Regions from separate parts of the Streptomyces durmitorensis genome, predicted to be linked through region 1. Evidence: riboswitches for the same ligand, from Rfam matches in the RefSeq annotation. Region 1 holds a riboswitch; the other holds the start of a gene.
The links. A riboswitch is a leader RNA that binds a small molecule or an ion and turns the genes downstream of it on or off. The one in region 1 is predicted to bind ZMP and ZTP.
Positions count from the first base shown of each region.

Region 2: linked by a shared signal. The riboswitch ahead of M4V62_RS17620 (serine hydroxymethyltransferase) and the one ahead of M4V62_RS39145 (bifunctional 5,10-methylenetetrahydrofolate dehydrogenase/5,10-methenyltetrahydrofolate cyclohydrolase) in region 1 are both predicted to bind ZMP and ZTP.

Region 1 covers NZ_CP097289.1:8,770,036-8,777,301, forward strand. The annotation lists gene M4V62_RS39125 (ABC transporter permease) at 1-934, shown strand, start outside; gene M4V62_RS39130 (PPOX class F420-dependent oxidoreductase) at 1,077-1,634, shown strand; gene M4V62_RS39135 (LysR family transcriptional regulator) at 1,622-2,473, opposite strand; gene M4V62_RS39140 (EamA family transporter) at 2,577-3,470, shown strand; gene M4V62_RS39145 (bifunctional 5,10-methylenetetrahydrofolate dehydrogenase/5,10-methenyltetrahydrofolate cyclohydrolase) at 3,497-4,357, opposite strand; ZMP/ZTP riboswitch at 4,379-4,464, opposite strand; gene M4V62_RS39150 (DMT family transporter) at 4,648-5,589, shown strand; gene M4V62_RS39155 (leucyl aminopeptidase) at 5,586-7,082, shown strand; gene M4V62_RS39160 (PhzF family phenazine biosynthesis isomerase) at 7,120-7,266, shown strand, end outside.
Region 2 covers NZ_CP097289.1:3,959,288-3,966,553, forward strand. The annotation lists gene trpS (tryptophan--tRNA ligase) at 1-384, opposite strand, end outside; gene M4V62_RS17605 (RNA polymerase sigma factor) at 557-1,183, shown strand; gene M4V62_RS17610 (hypothetical protein) at 1,176-2,030, shown strand; gene M4V62_RS17615 (hypothetical protein) at 2,103-2,870, shown strand; gene M4V62_RS17620 (serine hydroxymethyltransferase) at 2,932-4,254, opposite strand; ZMP/ZTP riboswitch at 4,295-4,385, opposite strand; gene rocD (ornithine--oxo-acid transaminase) at 4,497-5,699, shown strand.

The DNA of each region.
Region 1 (7,266 bases):
CGTCGACATGATCGGCAACATCAAGGACGTCGAGTCGGTCTCCGCCATCGGTAAGACGAGCGCCAAGGTCTACCGCAACGACCACATCAAGAAGGAGGAGACCGGCGGCCTCAACGTCTACGCGGCCCGCACGGATCTGCCGAGGACCGCGGGCGCGGAGGTCGTCGAGGGCCGCTGGCTGAACGCCGCGAACCAGCGCTACCCGGCCGTCGTGCTCGGCCCCAAGGCCGCCGGACAACTGGGCGTCTTCCGGGCCGGACCCGACACCAAGGTGTGGCTGGGCGGGCAGTGGTTCACCGTCGTGGGGATCCTCGCGCCCAACGAGCTCGTCCCCGACCTGGACTCGGCCGCGCTGGTCGGCTGGCCCGTCGCGGAGAAGGAGCTGGACTTCGACGGCTACCCGACGACGGTCTACACCCGCGCCGAGGAATCCGCCGTGAGCGACGTCCAGTCCGTGCTCGGCGCCACCGCCAACCCGGAGAACCCCAGCGAGGCCAACGTCTCCCGTCCCTCCGACGTCCTGGAGGCCAAGGAGGCCACCGACGACACCCTCAGCGGTCTGCTGCTCGGCCTCGGCGCGGTCGCCCTGCTGGTCGGCGGGGTCGGCGTCGCCAACACCATGGTCATCTCGGTCCTGGAACGCCGCTCGGAGATAGGCCTGCGCCGCTCGCTGGGCGCCACCCGCGGCCAGATCCGTACGCAGTTCCTCTGCGAGGCCCTGCTCCTGTCGGCGCTCGGCGGTGTCGGCGGGGTCCTGCTCGGCATCGCCGTCACTTCCGGCTACTCCACCTACCAGGGCTGGCCCTCGGTGGTGCCGGTCTGGGCGATGGCGGGCGGTGTCGGCGCGACCTTGGTCATCGGCGGACTCGCGGGCTTCTATCCCGCGGTGCGTGCGGCGCGGCTGCCTCCCACGGAGGCGCTCGCCACGACCTGACCCCATGAATCCGCCACCCAACAGACGCGGTGCCTTCGTCAGCCCAAATCCCCCGCGGGCGACGAGGGCATCGCTTTGTGCCGGGCAACTCCCAGAACCGTTCCGCTGCCTGGACGGCCGTCCCCTCTCGTATTCTCGCCACATGACTGAGCACTTAGGGAAAGTCGACGAAAGCGCCCTGCTCGATCTGCTCCAGGAGCAGCGCATCGGCACGCTCGTCACCCTCAAACGCGACGGCCGCCCGCAGCTCTCGAACGTCGGCTATGCCTTCGACCCGCAGGAGCGCGTCATCCGCCTCATGGTGACCGACAGCCGCGCCAAGACCCGGAATCTGCGCCGCGATCCGCGCGCGAGCTTCCTCGTCACCGACGGCGCCGGTTTCTCGTACATGATCGCCGAGGGCGACGCCGAGCTCACGCCGGTCGTGACCGACCCGCATGACGCCGTCGCCGATGAACTGGCCCTGGTCTTCCGGGGGTTCCAGGGCGAGCACCCGGACTGGGAGGGATTCCGCGCCGCGATGGTGAAGGAGCGGCGCCTGGTGATCCGGCTGCACGTGAAGCACCTCTACGGAGCCGCAGGGAAGCGGATCCTCGCGGGCAGCGGACCCAAGGGACCCGGCCCCGCGCCCGTGGGCGCGGTGGCCGGGCGGCCCGGTCTACAGCTCGGCACGGGCGAGCCGCCGCCTCACATGCGGTAGAGGTCCGTCAGGAGCGCCACGGCCGCATGCGTCATCGGGTGCGGGTCGTGGCGGCGCCAGATGAGATGCACAGCGATGGGGTCGGCGTCGCGCAGCGGCCGGAACACGACGCCGTCGCGGCGGTACTGGTTGGCGGTGCTCTCCGGGGTGAGGCCGACACAGCGGCCCGACGCGACGACGGCCAGCCAGTCGTCGATGTCCTGGGTGTACTCCACCGGGGGGCGGGCCTCTTCGGGCCACAGCTCGGCGGTGGTCGTGCCGGTGCGCCGGTCGATGAGGAGCGTACGGTCCCGTATGTCGGCCAGTGGGATGGAGCGCCTCCTGGCCCACGGGTCGTCGCTCGCCAGGGCGCAGAAGCGGCGCTCGTGACCGACGACGGCGCTGGCGAACCGTGCCTCGTTGAAGTCGGTGCGGACGACGGCGAGGTCGCACAGGCCCTCGGCGAGGCCGCCGGTCGCGGAGTTCGTGCGGATCAAGTACAGCTCGACGTCGGGGTGTCCGGCCGCCCAGCGGCGCTGGAACTCCGCCGTGTGGCGGCCCATCGCCGACCAGGCGTGGCCGATGCGCAGCCGGGTGTGTCCGGTGGTCGCCTCGCGGATGAGGTCGTCGGCCTCCGCGAGCAGATGCCGGGCCCGTGCGAGTACCTGCACGCCCGCCGTCGTGGGCGTGACGCTCCGGCTCGTCCGGTGCAGGAGGCGCACCCCGAGCACGTCCTCGAGCCCGCCGAGGGTGCGCGACACGGCGGCCTGGGAGACACCCAACTCGGCGGCGGCATCGGTGAAGCCGCCGGTGTCGACGATGGCGACCAGGCAGCGCAGATGCCGCAGTTCCAGATCCATGACCCCAGCGTATGGGCAACCGGATCTCATGGATGACCAGAGCGTATGGATGAGTGCTCGCATGCATTTTTCGTATGCTCGCGGGTGACGCATCCTGCGGTGCATGCGAACGTCCCAGAGCCCCGCAGCGCCCGCCGTGCCCGCTGTCGTCCCCGGCGATCGGGAGGCGGGTCCACGAGGTCGCCTCCCCGGCATGGCGATGATGTTCGGCAGCGGCCTGTCCAACCAAGTCGGCGCCGCCACAGGCGCCCTGGCGTTCGGTGTGCTCGGTCCTGCCGGTGTCGTCGCCGTGCGGCAATGGGTCGCGGGAGCCGTGCTCCTCGCCGTGGGCAGGCCCAAGGTGCGCGCCTTCACCTGGCGCCAGTGGTGGCCGCTGCTGTGCCTGGCCGCGGTCTTCGCCACCATGAACCTCTCCCTGTACACCGCGATCGACCGGGTGGGTCTCGGCCTCGCGGTGACCCTGGAGTTCCTGGGCCCGCTCGCGGTCGCGCTCGCGGCTTCCCGCCGTGCGGTGGACCTCGGCTGCGCGGTCGTGGCGGGGGCGGCGGTGGTCGCCCTGGCCCGCCCGCAGCCCAGCACGGACTACGCGGGCATCGCGCTCGGCCTGCTCGCCGCGGTCTGCTGGGCCTCGTACATCCTGCTCAACCGCACGGTCGGCGCCCGCCTCCCGGGAGTTGAGGGATCGGCCGCCGCCGCGGGAGTCTCGGGGCTCCTCTACCTGCCCGTCGGCATCGCGGTTCTCGCCCACCACCCGCCCACGGCCACCGCCCTGGCCTGCGCGGCCACCGCGGGCATCCTCTCCTCCGCGGTCCCGTTCCTCGCCGACCTGCTCGCCCTGCGCCGGGTCGACGCCCGCTTCTTCGGGATCTTCATGAGCGTCAACCCGGTGCTCGCGGCGCTGGTGGGCATGGTCGTCCTGGGGCAGTCCCTGGACTGGGTGGAGTGGACGGCCATCGCGGCGATCGTGACGGCGAACGGGGTCAGCGTCCTGAGGTGACCGCCTGATCCCCGAGACGTCCGCGATCAGCCGAGGCCGAGCTGCCGTGTCGCCGCGTCGACCGTCTGGGCGAGGAGGACGGCGATGGTCATGGGGCCGACCCCGCCGGGCACGGGAGTGATCAGACTCGCGCGCTCCAGGGCGGAGTCGAAGTCGACGTCACCCACATTGCCCGCGTTGTAGCCCGCGTCGATCACCACGGCCCCGGGCTTGATGTCCGCGCCGGAGATGAAGCGCGGCTTGCCGACCGCCGCGATCAGGACGTCGGCCTGCCGCACGATCGAGGTCAGGTCGGCGGTGCGCGAGTGGCAGTACGTGACCGTCGCGTCCCTGCCGAGGAGCAGCATGCCCGCGGGCTTGCCGAGGATGGCGCTGCGTCCCACGACGACGGCGTGCTTGCCGGTGAGATCGACGTCGTACGCGTCGAGCAGGCGCATGATGCCGCCGGGCGTGCAGGACACGAAGCCGGGCAGGCCGAAGCCCATCGCCGCGAACGAGTGCATGGTGACGCCGTCGACGTCCTTGGCCGGCGCGATCGCCTCGAAGGCGGCGCGCTCGTCGATGTGGGGCCCGACGGGGTGCTGCAACAGGATGCCGTGCACGGTCGGGTCCTGGGAGAGGCCGGTGATCGTCGCGACCAGTTCCTCGGTGCCGATCGAGGCGGGCAGTGCCACGTGGCGCGACTCGATGCCGGCCTTCTCGCAGCGGGCGCGCTTCATGCGTACGTAGGTCACCGATGCGGGGTCCTCGCCGACCAGGACGGTCGCCAGGCAGGGGCGCTGCCCGGTGCGCCGGAGGATGTCCGCCGCGGTCGCGGAGGTGGTTTCGACGATCTGGCGGGCGAGGCCGGTGCCGTCCATCAGGCGAGCCGTCTGCGTCTGGGGCATGTGCCACTCCTGGACTTCAGGGTGAGTCGCCCAGGCGCGCGGCATCGACACGATGTCAGGCCGCTCCCCGGTGGTACTCCACCTCAGCGCCAGTCACGGCCCGCCTCTCACCCTAAAGGACGGTACGGGGCCGGAGGACGCGGGCGCCGTGGATGTAGCTGAGCTTAAAAGAGATTCAAAACTCTTTGCTTGTCCTTCCTGGTCGGCGACGGCATCGTTCACTGACAACGGCCAGAGCGAGGAGAACAACAGTGAACGGCGTCCCAGGGAGAACATGGGCAGCGGCGAGGGTGGGTGTGCTCGCCCTTCTCTGGGGATCCACCTTCCTCTGGATCGAACTGGCCCTTGAGGGCCTGTCACCCGTGCAGGTCACGCTCCTGCGCTGCACCCTCGGGGCGGCGACCTTGACGGTCCTGCTCTTCGTTACGCGCAACCGTCTTCCGCAGGGCCGTGCGGTGTGGAAGCACATCTTCGTCGCCGCCTTCTTCTGCAATGCCCTGCCCTTCGGCCTCTTCAGCGTCGGCCAGCAGACGGTCGACTCGGGGGTGGCGGGCGCGCTGAACGCGACGACTCCGCTGTGGTCGGTCCTGATCGGCCTCGCCATCGGCACGGAACGAGGACTGCGCCCCGTACGCCTGGCCGGACTCCTTCTCGGTTTCGCCGGTACGTCGTTGATCTTCGCCCCGTGGCAGCAGTCAGGCCTCACGAGTTGGGGCGCCCTCGCGATCGTGGGCGCGGCGGCGAGCTATGCCGTCGGCTTCGCGTACATGGGTCACCACCTCGTCGGGAAGGGCATGCCCACCCTGTCCCTCTCCGCGGCCCAGCTCATGGCGGCGACGGGTCTGACGGCCCTCGCCCTGCCGGTCGGCGGCCTGGAGACCATCCACGTGGACCACACGGCTCTCGTCGCCGTCGTCATCCTGGGAATCTTCGCCACCGGCATCACCTTCCACCTCACCTACCGGATCATCGCGGACGAGGGCGCGACCAACGCGGCGACGGTCGGATATCTGCTGCCAGTGGTCTCCGTGGCGTTGGGCGCCATCGTGCTCGACGAGGCCTTCAGCTTCCGGGTGGCCGCGGGCATGGCGGTCGTCCTCGTCGGGGTCGGCATGACACGTCGGCAGAAGCGGAAGCCGGAGCCACCGGCCACGAAGGCCGTGGCGGATCCATCGGCCACGGAAGCCGTGGGTGTCACGGCGGCCGAGAAGGAACAGGACGCACTCGCATGACCCAAGTGACCGTGACCACCGCCCTGGTGACGACACCGCCCGCCGATGTCTACGTGGTCGGTGTCGCCCAGGGCCCCGAAGGACCGCTGCCGACCCCCGAAGCGGAGGCGGTGGCCGAGGCGTTCGACGGGACACCGGCCGAGACCCTCGACGCACTCGGCATGACCGGCGCCACGGGCGAGGCAGTCGCCGTCCCCGCGCCGAAGGGCCTCGGAGCCGCCCTGGTGCTCGCGGTCGGGCTCGGCGAAGCCGACGGCACCGGTGGGCACGGCGCCGAGGCGCTGCGCCGCGCCGCCGGTGTGGCGGCCCGGACGCTGGCCGGCAGGGCGCGGGCGGTGCTTGCCCTGCCTGCGGGCACGGCCGATGCCGTGGAGGCGGTGGCGCTGGGCGGTCTGCTGGGTGCGTACGCCTTCACGGCCTACCGCACCGGGGGCCACGACAAGCCGCCCGTCGGCGAGCTCTCGATCCTCACCGGCCTCACGGACGCGGACGCGGCGGTGCGGCGCGCCACGGTGGTCGGCCAGGAGCTGAACCGCTCCCGGGATCTCATCAACACACCGGCCAACGACCTGTATCCGGAGACATTCGCGGCCACCGTGCGGGCAGTCGGTGCGGAGCACGGACTCGCGGTCGAGGTGCTGGATGAGAAGGAGCTGGCCGAGCAGTCCTTCGGCGGCATCCTCGGCGTCGGACAGGGCTCGGTCCGACCGCCGCGGCTCGTGAAGATCGCCCACACCCATCCCGAGGCGCGAACGGACCTCGCGTTCGTCGGCAAGGGCATCACCTACGACTCGGGCGGCATCTCACTGAAGCCGGTCGGCTTCAACGAGATCATGAAGCGCGACATGTCGGGTGCGGCGGCGGTGTTCGCCGCGGTCACGGCCGTCGCGCGGCTCGGTCTGCGGGTGAACGTCACCGGTTGGCTCGCGCTCGCGGAGAACATGCCGTCCGGCTCCGCCGTCCGCCCGGGTGACGTCCTGCGGATGTACGGCGGCAAGACCGTCGAGGTGCTCAACACCGACGCCGAGGGACGCCTCGTCCTCGCGGACGCCCTGGTGCGCGCGGGCGAGGAGGAGCCGGACGCCGTCGTGGACGTGGCCACGCTGACCGGCGCCATGCGGCTCGGCCTCGGCAACCGTGTCTTCGGCGTGATGTCCACCGACGACGCCTTCCGCGAGCGAGTGGTGGACGCCGCGGGGAGGGCAGGCGAGCAGGCCTGGCCGATGCCGCTGCCCGCCGAGCTGCGCGAGAGCCTGGACTCCTCGGTGGCCGACATCGCCAACCAGGGGGAGCGGATGGGCGGCGGGCTCGTCGCCGGTCTGTTCCTCAAGGAGTTCGCGCCGGACAACATCCCCTGGGCGCACCTCGACATCGCGGGACCCGCCTTCCACGAGGGCACTCCCTACGGCTACACCCCGCAGGGCGGCACCGGGTCCGCGGTCCGAACCCTCGTACGCGTGGCGGAAGATGCCGCAGACGAGGCGCGCTCCTGATGTGCGTCGCGGCGACCGATGGCGGCAGGGCGGATTGATGCGGACCCTCTACCAAGTCGATTCCTTCACAAGGGCCCCCTTCACCGGCAACCCGGCGGGCGTGGTCCTCGACGCGGAGGGCATGACGGAGGGCGACATGCTCGCCGTCGCCCGCGAACTCAACAACTCCGAGACGGCGTTCGTG
Region 2 (7,266 bases), 4.8 Mb from region 1:
GCCGACGGAGGCGCGGTCCGCACCCTGCTTGGCCGCCTTGTCCTTGAACTGCGTCATGCGCGACGCCTCGCCGAAGCCCGTGAGGCAGTTCATGACCCAGCCGAGCTGGGCGTGCTCGGGGACGTGGCTCTGGACGAAGAGCGTGCAGCGCTCGGGGTCGAGTCCCGCGGCGAGGAGCTGGGCGGCGGCGAGTCGGGTGTTGGCACGCAGCTCGGCCGGGTCCTGCGGGATCGTGATCGCGTGCAGGTCCACCACCATGTAGAAGGCGTCGTGGGACTCCTGCAGCGCCACCCACTGGCGGACCGCACCGAGGTAGTTGCCGAGGTGGAACGAGCCCGCGGTGGGCTGGATTCCGGAGAGCACGCGAGGACGATCAGAGGCCATGAGGCTCATTCTCTCAGGTGTCTCTCATTGCTCGGAAACAGACGTGTGACGGGTGTGCCGCGATCTTGTGATGCGTGGCTTGGATCTGTCACTGCGAGAGCCGCTTCGTTCGCCGCTTCGATCGGGTCGCGCGAAGGCGGAACCGATCTCGTCCGGCCGGTGTATCAAGAGTGTGAGGGCACAGGGGGAGGTCCTGGAGGGGGGCCGCGTCGTCGACGAGGGTGCGGTGATCGCGCGTGTGCGCGCCGGGGAGCCGGAGGCGTACGCGGAATTGGTGCGCGCTTTCACCGGGATCGCACTCAGGGCGGCCGCGGCACTCGGGGCGGGATCGGACGCGGAAGACGTGGTGCAGCAGGCCTTCTTCAAGGCGTACTGCTCCTTGGGGCGGTTCAGGGACGGCTCGGCGTTCAAGCCGTGGCTGCTGTCGATCGTCGCCAATGAGACGAGGAACACAGTGCGTTCGGCGGTGCGGCAGCGGTCGCTCGTCGGACGAGAGGCAGCGCTCGCGGAGGCGGAGCCGCTGATACCGGAATCGGCCGACCCGGCCGTGGCGGCGCTGGAGGGCGAGCGCCGGACGGCCCTGCTCGCCGCGCTCGACCGGCTGAGCGAGGAGCACCGCCTGGTCGTCACGTACCGCTATCTCCTGGAGATGGACGAGACGGAGACGGCCCAGGCCCTGGGCTGGCCGCGGGGCACGGTGAAGTCCCGGCTGAACCGCGCGCTGCGGAAGCTGGAGCGACTGCTGCCGCAGGGTCCGGAAGGACGCGAAGGGCCACAAGGAGGTGACGGGCATGAGTGAGCGGGGCGACGGTCAGGACGAGGGCGGCGCCGGGCAGGACGGAAGCAGCGGCGCCCGTCGGCTTCCCGAGGAGCTGCGGGCGCTCGGGCGGTCCCTGGACCCGCCGGGGGCCTCCGGCGCGTCGATGGCCGAGCGGGTCCTGGCGCAGATCATCGCGGAGTCGGTGCCGGTCCCGGTGGCCGAGCCGCCCAGTCGCCTCTCCCGGCTGCGGTCATGGCTGCGGGCGCGGTGGCGGGTCCTGACGGCCGCGCTGTGCGGGCTCCTGACGGCGGCGGTGCTCACACCGCCGGTGCGGGCCGCGGTCTTCGAGTGGTTCGACTTCGGCGGGGTCGAGGTCCGGTACGACCCGTCGGCGACCCCGCCGGCCACGGCGGGCGTGCCGGGGTGCGGCGGCGGGGTGAGTCTGTCCGAGGCCGAGCGGCGGGCCGGGTTCGTGCCCGCGGTGCCGGAGGCGCTGGGCGCGCCGGACGCCGTGGCGGTGACGCGGGAGCCGGGCGCGCGCACCCTGGTCACCCTGTGCTGGCGCGACGACGGCAGGACGATACGGCTCGACGAGTTCGGGGCACGCCTCGACCTCGGCTTCAGCAAGACGGTGACGGAGCGTCCCGACTGGGTCCAGGTCGGCCGGGAGACGGGGCTGTGGTTCCCGCACCCGCACCGGCTCACGTTCTGGATGGTGGAGGGCGACGGCGACCGGTGGACGCGCTCCGAGCGCACGGCGGGGCCGACGCTCCTGTGGACGCACGGGCCGGAGCTCACGCTGCGGCTCGAAGGTGTGGCGTCGAAGGAGCGGGCGCTGGAGATCGGGAAATCCGTTCCGGCGCGGTCGGGCGAATCGGGAACCTGAACGGCTCGGGCGGTGTACCAGAAGTGACGCGGTGCGGACGGGTCGTGCCGGAGAGCGGCTGGGGGATCGGACATGCGGATGCGGACGGCAAGGGGAATGTGCGGGTCGGTGGCGGGGCTCGCGGCCGCGCTGGCGCTGGGGGTGATGGGAGCGCCGCAGGCGGTGGCGGGCGGACCGACGAGCGTCCTCGTGGTCTCGCCCGAGAGCGGACAGAGCACGGCGCTCTATGTGAGTGAGAAGGAGTACGGCGAGCTGGAGCGCTGTCTCGGCACCATCGGCGACATCGGCAAGGGCAGGCGCGAGCAGCCGCCGGGCCTCGACATGGGCGACGGCAGCCGTCAGATCAATGTGACGTGGATGGTCCACGACGTGCAGCCGTGGCGGGTGGACCGGGCCTATCCGGTGGCGTCCGGCTCCAAGGACGGCAAGGGCGCCAAGGCCGTGTGGATCCATACGACGACGGACGTCGATTCCATGACCGGCACCTGGCACAAGGCGGAGGATCCGGCTCGTCTGACGGCGCTGTTCAAGAAGCTCGGGGTCATGGGCGCGTCGGCGGACGGGGGCAATCAGGCGATACCGCCGAGGACGGATGCGGACCCACCGCCGACGACCGCCCCGGAAGCCGCCGGGCCGGGGCAGGCGGCCACCGCACGGGCCGATGACGCGTCGGGAGACAGCGGCACGGACTGGTGGTGGGCGGCAGGGGGCGTCGCGGCGGGGGCCGCGGGAGCGCTGCTGCTGCGGGGGCCGCTCACCAAGCGGCGGTCCTTCCTCGTCTCGCTGCGTGGGCGACGGTCTCATGAGGATGGCCCGCGGCAGGAGTTGAGAGATGTATGAGGGCTGCGGCCGCTCCCGGCCGGTGAGTTGGCCGGCCGGGGCGGCTGTTCAGCTCGGAGGGTCAGTGGGCCGGCAGGCCCGGGGCCGGATGGGCGGCCATCAGGTCGGCGACCTCGGACCGGATCGTCGTCAGGGCGTCCTCGTCACCGGCACGGGCCGCGGCGACGCCTCGGTCGATCCAGTCGGCGACGGTCGGCATGTGCTGCGTTCCCAGGCCGCGGGAGGTGAGCGAGGGGGTGCCGATGCGGATGCCGGAGGGGTCGAAGGGCTTCCTCGGGTCGTACGGCACGGTGTTGTAGTTGACGACGATCCCGGCCCGGTCGAGGGCCTTGGCGGCGACCTTGCCCGGGACGTCCTTGGGGGTGAGGTCCATCAGGATCAGGTGGTTGTCGGTGCCGCCGGAGACCAGGTCGAAGCCGCGGGCGAGCAGCGCTTCGGCGAGGGCCTGGGCGTTGGCGACGACCGCGTGGGCGTAGTCGCGGAAGGAGGGCTGCGACGCCTCGTGCAGGGCGACGGCGATGGCGGCGGTGGTCTGGTTGTGCGGGCCGCCCTGCAGGCCGGGGAAGACCGCCTTGTCGATGGCCTTGGCGTGCTCCTCGCGGGACATCAGCATCGCGCCGCGCGGGCCGCGCAGGGTCTTGTGGGTGGTCGTGGAGATCACGTCGGCGTGCGGCACCGGTGAGGGGTGCGCGCCGCCCGCGATCAGGCCGGCGATGTGCGCGATGTCGGCGACGAGGACGGCCCCCGCCTCGTGGGCGATCTTGGCGAAGGCGGCGAAGTCGATGGTGCGAGGGAGGGCGGTGCCACCGCAGAAGATCAGCTTGGGGCGTTCCTTGAGGGCCAGGTCGCGCACCTCGTCGAAGTCGATGCGGCCGGTGTCGTGGCGGACGCCGTACTGGACGCCGCGGAACCACTTGCCCGTGGCGGAGACACCCCAGCCGTGGGTGAGGTGGCCGCCCATCGGGAGGGCCATGCCCATCACGGTGTCACCGGGTTCGGCGAAGGCGAGGTAGACGGCGAGGTTGGCCGGGGAGCCGGAGTAGGGCTGGACGTTGGCGTGCTCGACGCCGAAGACGGACTTGGCGCGGGCGACGGCAAGGCGTTCGACGGGGTCGATGTTCTGCTGGCCCTCGTAGTAGCGGCGGCCCGGGTAGCCCTCGCTGTACTTGTTCTGCAGGACCGTGCCGGAGGCTTCGAGGACGGCGGTGGAGACGTAGTTCTCGCTGGGGATCAGGCGCAGGGTGTCGGCCTGGAGCTGCTCCTCGGCGCCGATGAGCGCGGACAGCTCGGGGTCCTGTGCGGCGAGCGCGGGGTGGTTGAGGGTGTTCGGGGCATCCGCGGAGACCGCGGAATGCGAGGAACTGGGCGAAGGGGAGTGAGTCATGGCGTCCTCCGGGGCGAGCGGTGAGTGTCCGGTCGTGGTCCCGGGGTGCCCAGGCGGTCGGCACCTCGAAGGTTCTGCCTCGCACGGCTTCCTCGGGGTCCGTTCCCCGTGCGCCAGTCGCCGTGCTGTAAAGACCAGCCTATCGGGCACGCCGGGGCGGCAGGTTTCCTCGTCCGGGATCCGAGCGACGATAGAACTTGGGCGCCACACCCGCCCCATGCCGCAGGACGAACGGAGACCCCGTGTCGACTACCGAAGAGTTCATCACGTCGGCCGAAGCGCACAGCGCGCACAACTACCACCCGCTGCCCATCGTGGTCGCGTCGGCCGAGGGTGCCTGGATGACGGACATCGAGGGGCGCCGCTACCTCGACATGCTCGCCGGGTACTCGGCGCTGAATTTCGGGCACGGCAACCGCCGCCTGATCGACGCGGCCAAGGCGCAGCTGGAGCGGGTGACGCTCACCTCGCGGGCGTTCCACCACGACCGGTTCGCCGACTTCTGTACGCGGCTCGCGGAGCTGTGCGGCAAGGAGATGGTGCTGCCGATGAACACCGGCGCGGAGGCGGTGGAGACGGCCGTGAAGACGGCCAGGAAGTGGGGGTATCAGGTCAAGGGCGTGCCCGACGGGCGGGCGAAGATCGTCGTCGCGCGCGACAACTTCCACGGGCGGACCACGACCATCGTCAGCTTCTCGACGGACCCCGAGGCGCGTGCGGACTACGGCCCGTACACGCCGGGTTTCGAGATCGTGCCGTACGGCGATCTGACCGCGCTGCGGGCCGCGGTCACGGAGAACACCGTGGCCGTGCTCCTCGAGCCGATCCAGGGCGAGGCCGGGGTTCTGGTGCCGCCGGCCGGATATCTCCAGGGCGTAAGGGAGTTGACCAAGGAGCGGAACGTCCTCTTCATGGCGGACGAGATCCAGTCGGGGCTCGGCAGGACGGGCAGGACGTTCGCGTGCGAGCACGAGGGCGTGGTGCCGGATGTGTACATCCTGGGCAAGGCGCTCGGCGGGGGTGTCGTGCCGGTGTCCGCGGTGGTCGCGGACGCGGATGTCCTCGGGGTGTTCAAGCCCGGGGAGCACGGGTCGACGTTCGGTGGCAATCCGCTGGCGTGCGCGGTGGCGCTTGAGGTCGTCGACATGCTGAGCTCGGGCGAGTTCCAGCAGCGGGCCACCGAACTGGGCGAGCATCTGCACGCCGAGCTGGGGCTGCTCGCGGGCACGGGCGCGGTGACGCAGGTGCGGGGCCGCGGGTTGTGGGCGGGCCTCGACATCGAGCCGTCGCACGGCACGGGCCGGGAGATCTCCGAGAAGCTGATGGACCGGGGTGTGCTGGTCAAGGACACCCACGGGTCGACGATCCGGATCGCGCCGCCGCTGGTGATCAGCAAGGAGGACCTGGACTGGGGGCTTGATCAACTGCGGGGAGTGCTGGCCTAGTTCCGCTTACCGATTACCGAGGGCCCGGTCAGTCGCCGGTGACCGATCCGTTCGCCAGTGGACCGTCCGCCAGGTCCGGGGCGGGGGCGTCGTGGCCGCGGGTGTACGCGGCCGCGTAGTCGTCCTCGCCGAGGGCTGTGCGGGAGCGTTGTGCGGCGCGGTCGACGTCGAAGCGTTCGGCCGGCGGCAGGGGGCTGCCGGTTGCCTCGCGCAGGGCGGCGGCGGCTCCGAGGAGTTCGGCGGCGCGGGTGTGGTCGTGCGCGAGGGAGCGGGCTCCGGCCAGGCCTTCGAGGGCTTGGGCGACCGCGCGCTCGTCGCCCGTGCCGCGGGCCACGGTGAGGCCCTCCCGGTGGAGTTCCTCCGCGCGTGCCGCGTCACCGCGCTGCTCGGCTACGTAGCCGAGCTGGGCCAGGATCAGGGCGGTGCCGGAGTGGACACCGAGGCGGCGGTTCCAGGCGAGCCAGGGCAGGAGGTGCTTCTCGGCGGCGTCCAGTTCGCCGAGGCGACGGGCGCCGATGGCCAGGCCCGTCTCGGCGAACTGCTGCGCGGGCCCGTGCGAGTGCTGGGCGGCGAGGCGTGCGGCGCGCTCGTGGAAGTCGGTGGCCGCGGCGTCGTCACCGGTGAGCAGGGCGATGCGGCCGAGGCGGGCGAGGCGGAAGGACACGTCGGTCCACAGCTGGAGCTCCTCAGCGCCGCGCATGCCGTCGCGGTGGAGCCGGGCGGCACCCTCGTAGTCGGCGGCGATCTCGGCGAGCACGCCCAGCTGCTCGGACGCCTGCAACTGGCCCCAGCGGTCGCCCAGTCCGGCGAACAGCGCGGCGCTGGCCTCGGCGTCGCGCCGCAGGGTCGCGAGGTCGCCGCGGTAGAGGGCACGGGTGGCGCGGGTACTGAGAGCGGCGGCCACGCCCCAGCGGTCGTCCGCCGCGCGGAACTCCTCCAGGATCTCGTCGACCTGGGTCTCCTCGCTCCTCGTACGGTCGAATCCGCAGCGGGCGTAGGCGAGGAGCCAGCGGGAGCGGAGGTCGGCGCCTTCCGCGTCGGCATCGGTGCCGATGTCGGTGTAGGGGGCGTCGTCGCCGGTGAGCAGGGCGAGGGCGGCGCGGGCCGTGCGGGCGGAGGCGCGGGGCTGGGCTGTGGCGGTGACGGTATCTGTCTCCCCGGACGGGGGCAGGTTCAGGGCGAGGGTCAGGGAGCGCTCCGCTTCGCCCAGGCGACCGCGCAGGAACCAGTACCAGGTCAGGGAGTTGGCCAGACGCAGGGCGAGGGCGGCATCGCCTTCGGCCTCGGCCCACTCCAGCGCGGTGCGCAGGTTGACGGCCTCGGAGTCGAGGCGGTGCAGCCACTGTTGCTGGCCGGGGCCCATGAGTTGGGGGGCGGCGCGTTCGGCGAGGTCGGCGTAGTGGTGGGCGTGGCGGCGGCGTACGTCCTTCGCCTCCCCCGCCTCGTCGAGCCGTTCGAGGCTGTAGGCGGTGACGGATTCCAGCATGCGGTAGCGGATGCCGTGGGTGCGGTCAGCTGCTTGGGGGGTTGTGGCAGTGAGGAGGGAGCGGTCGACGAGGCGGGTGAC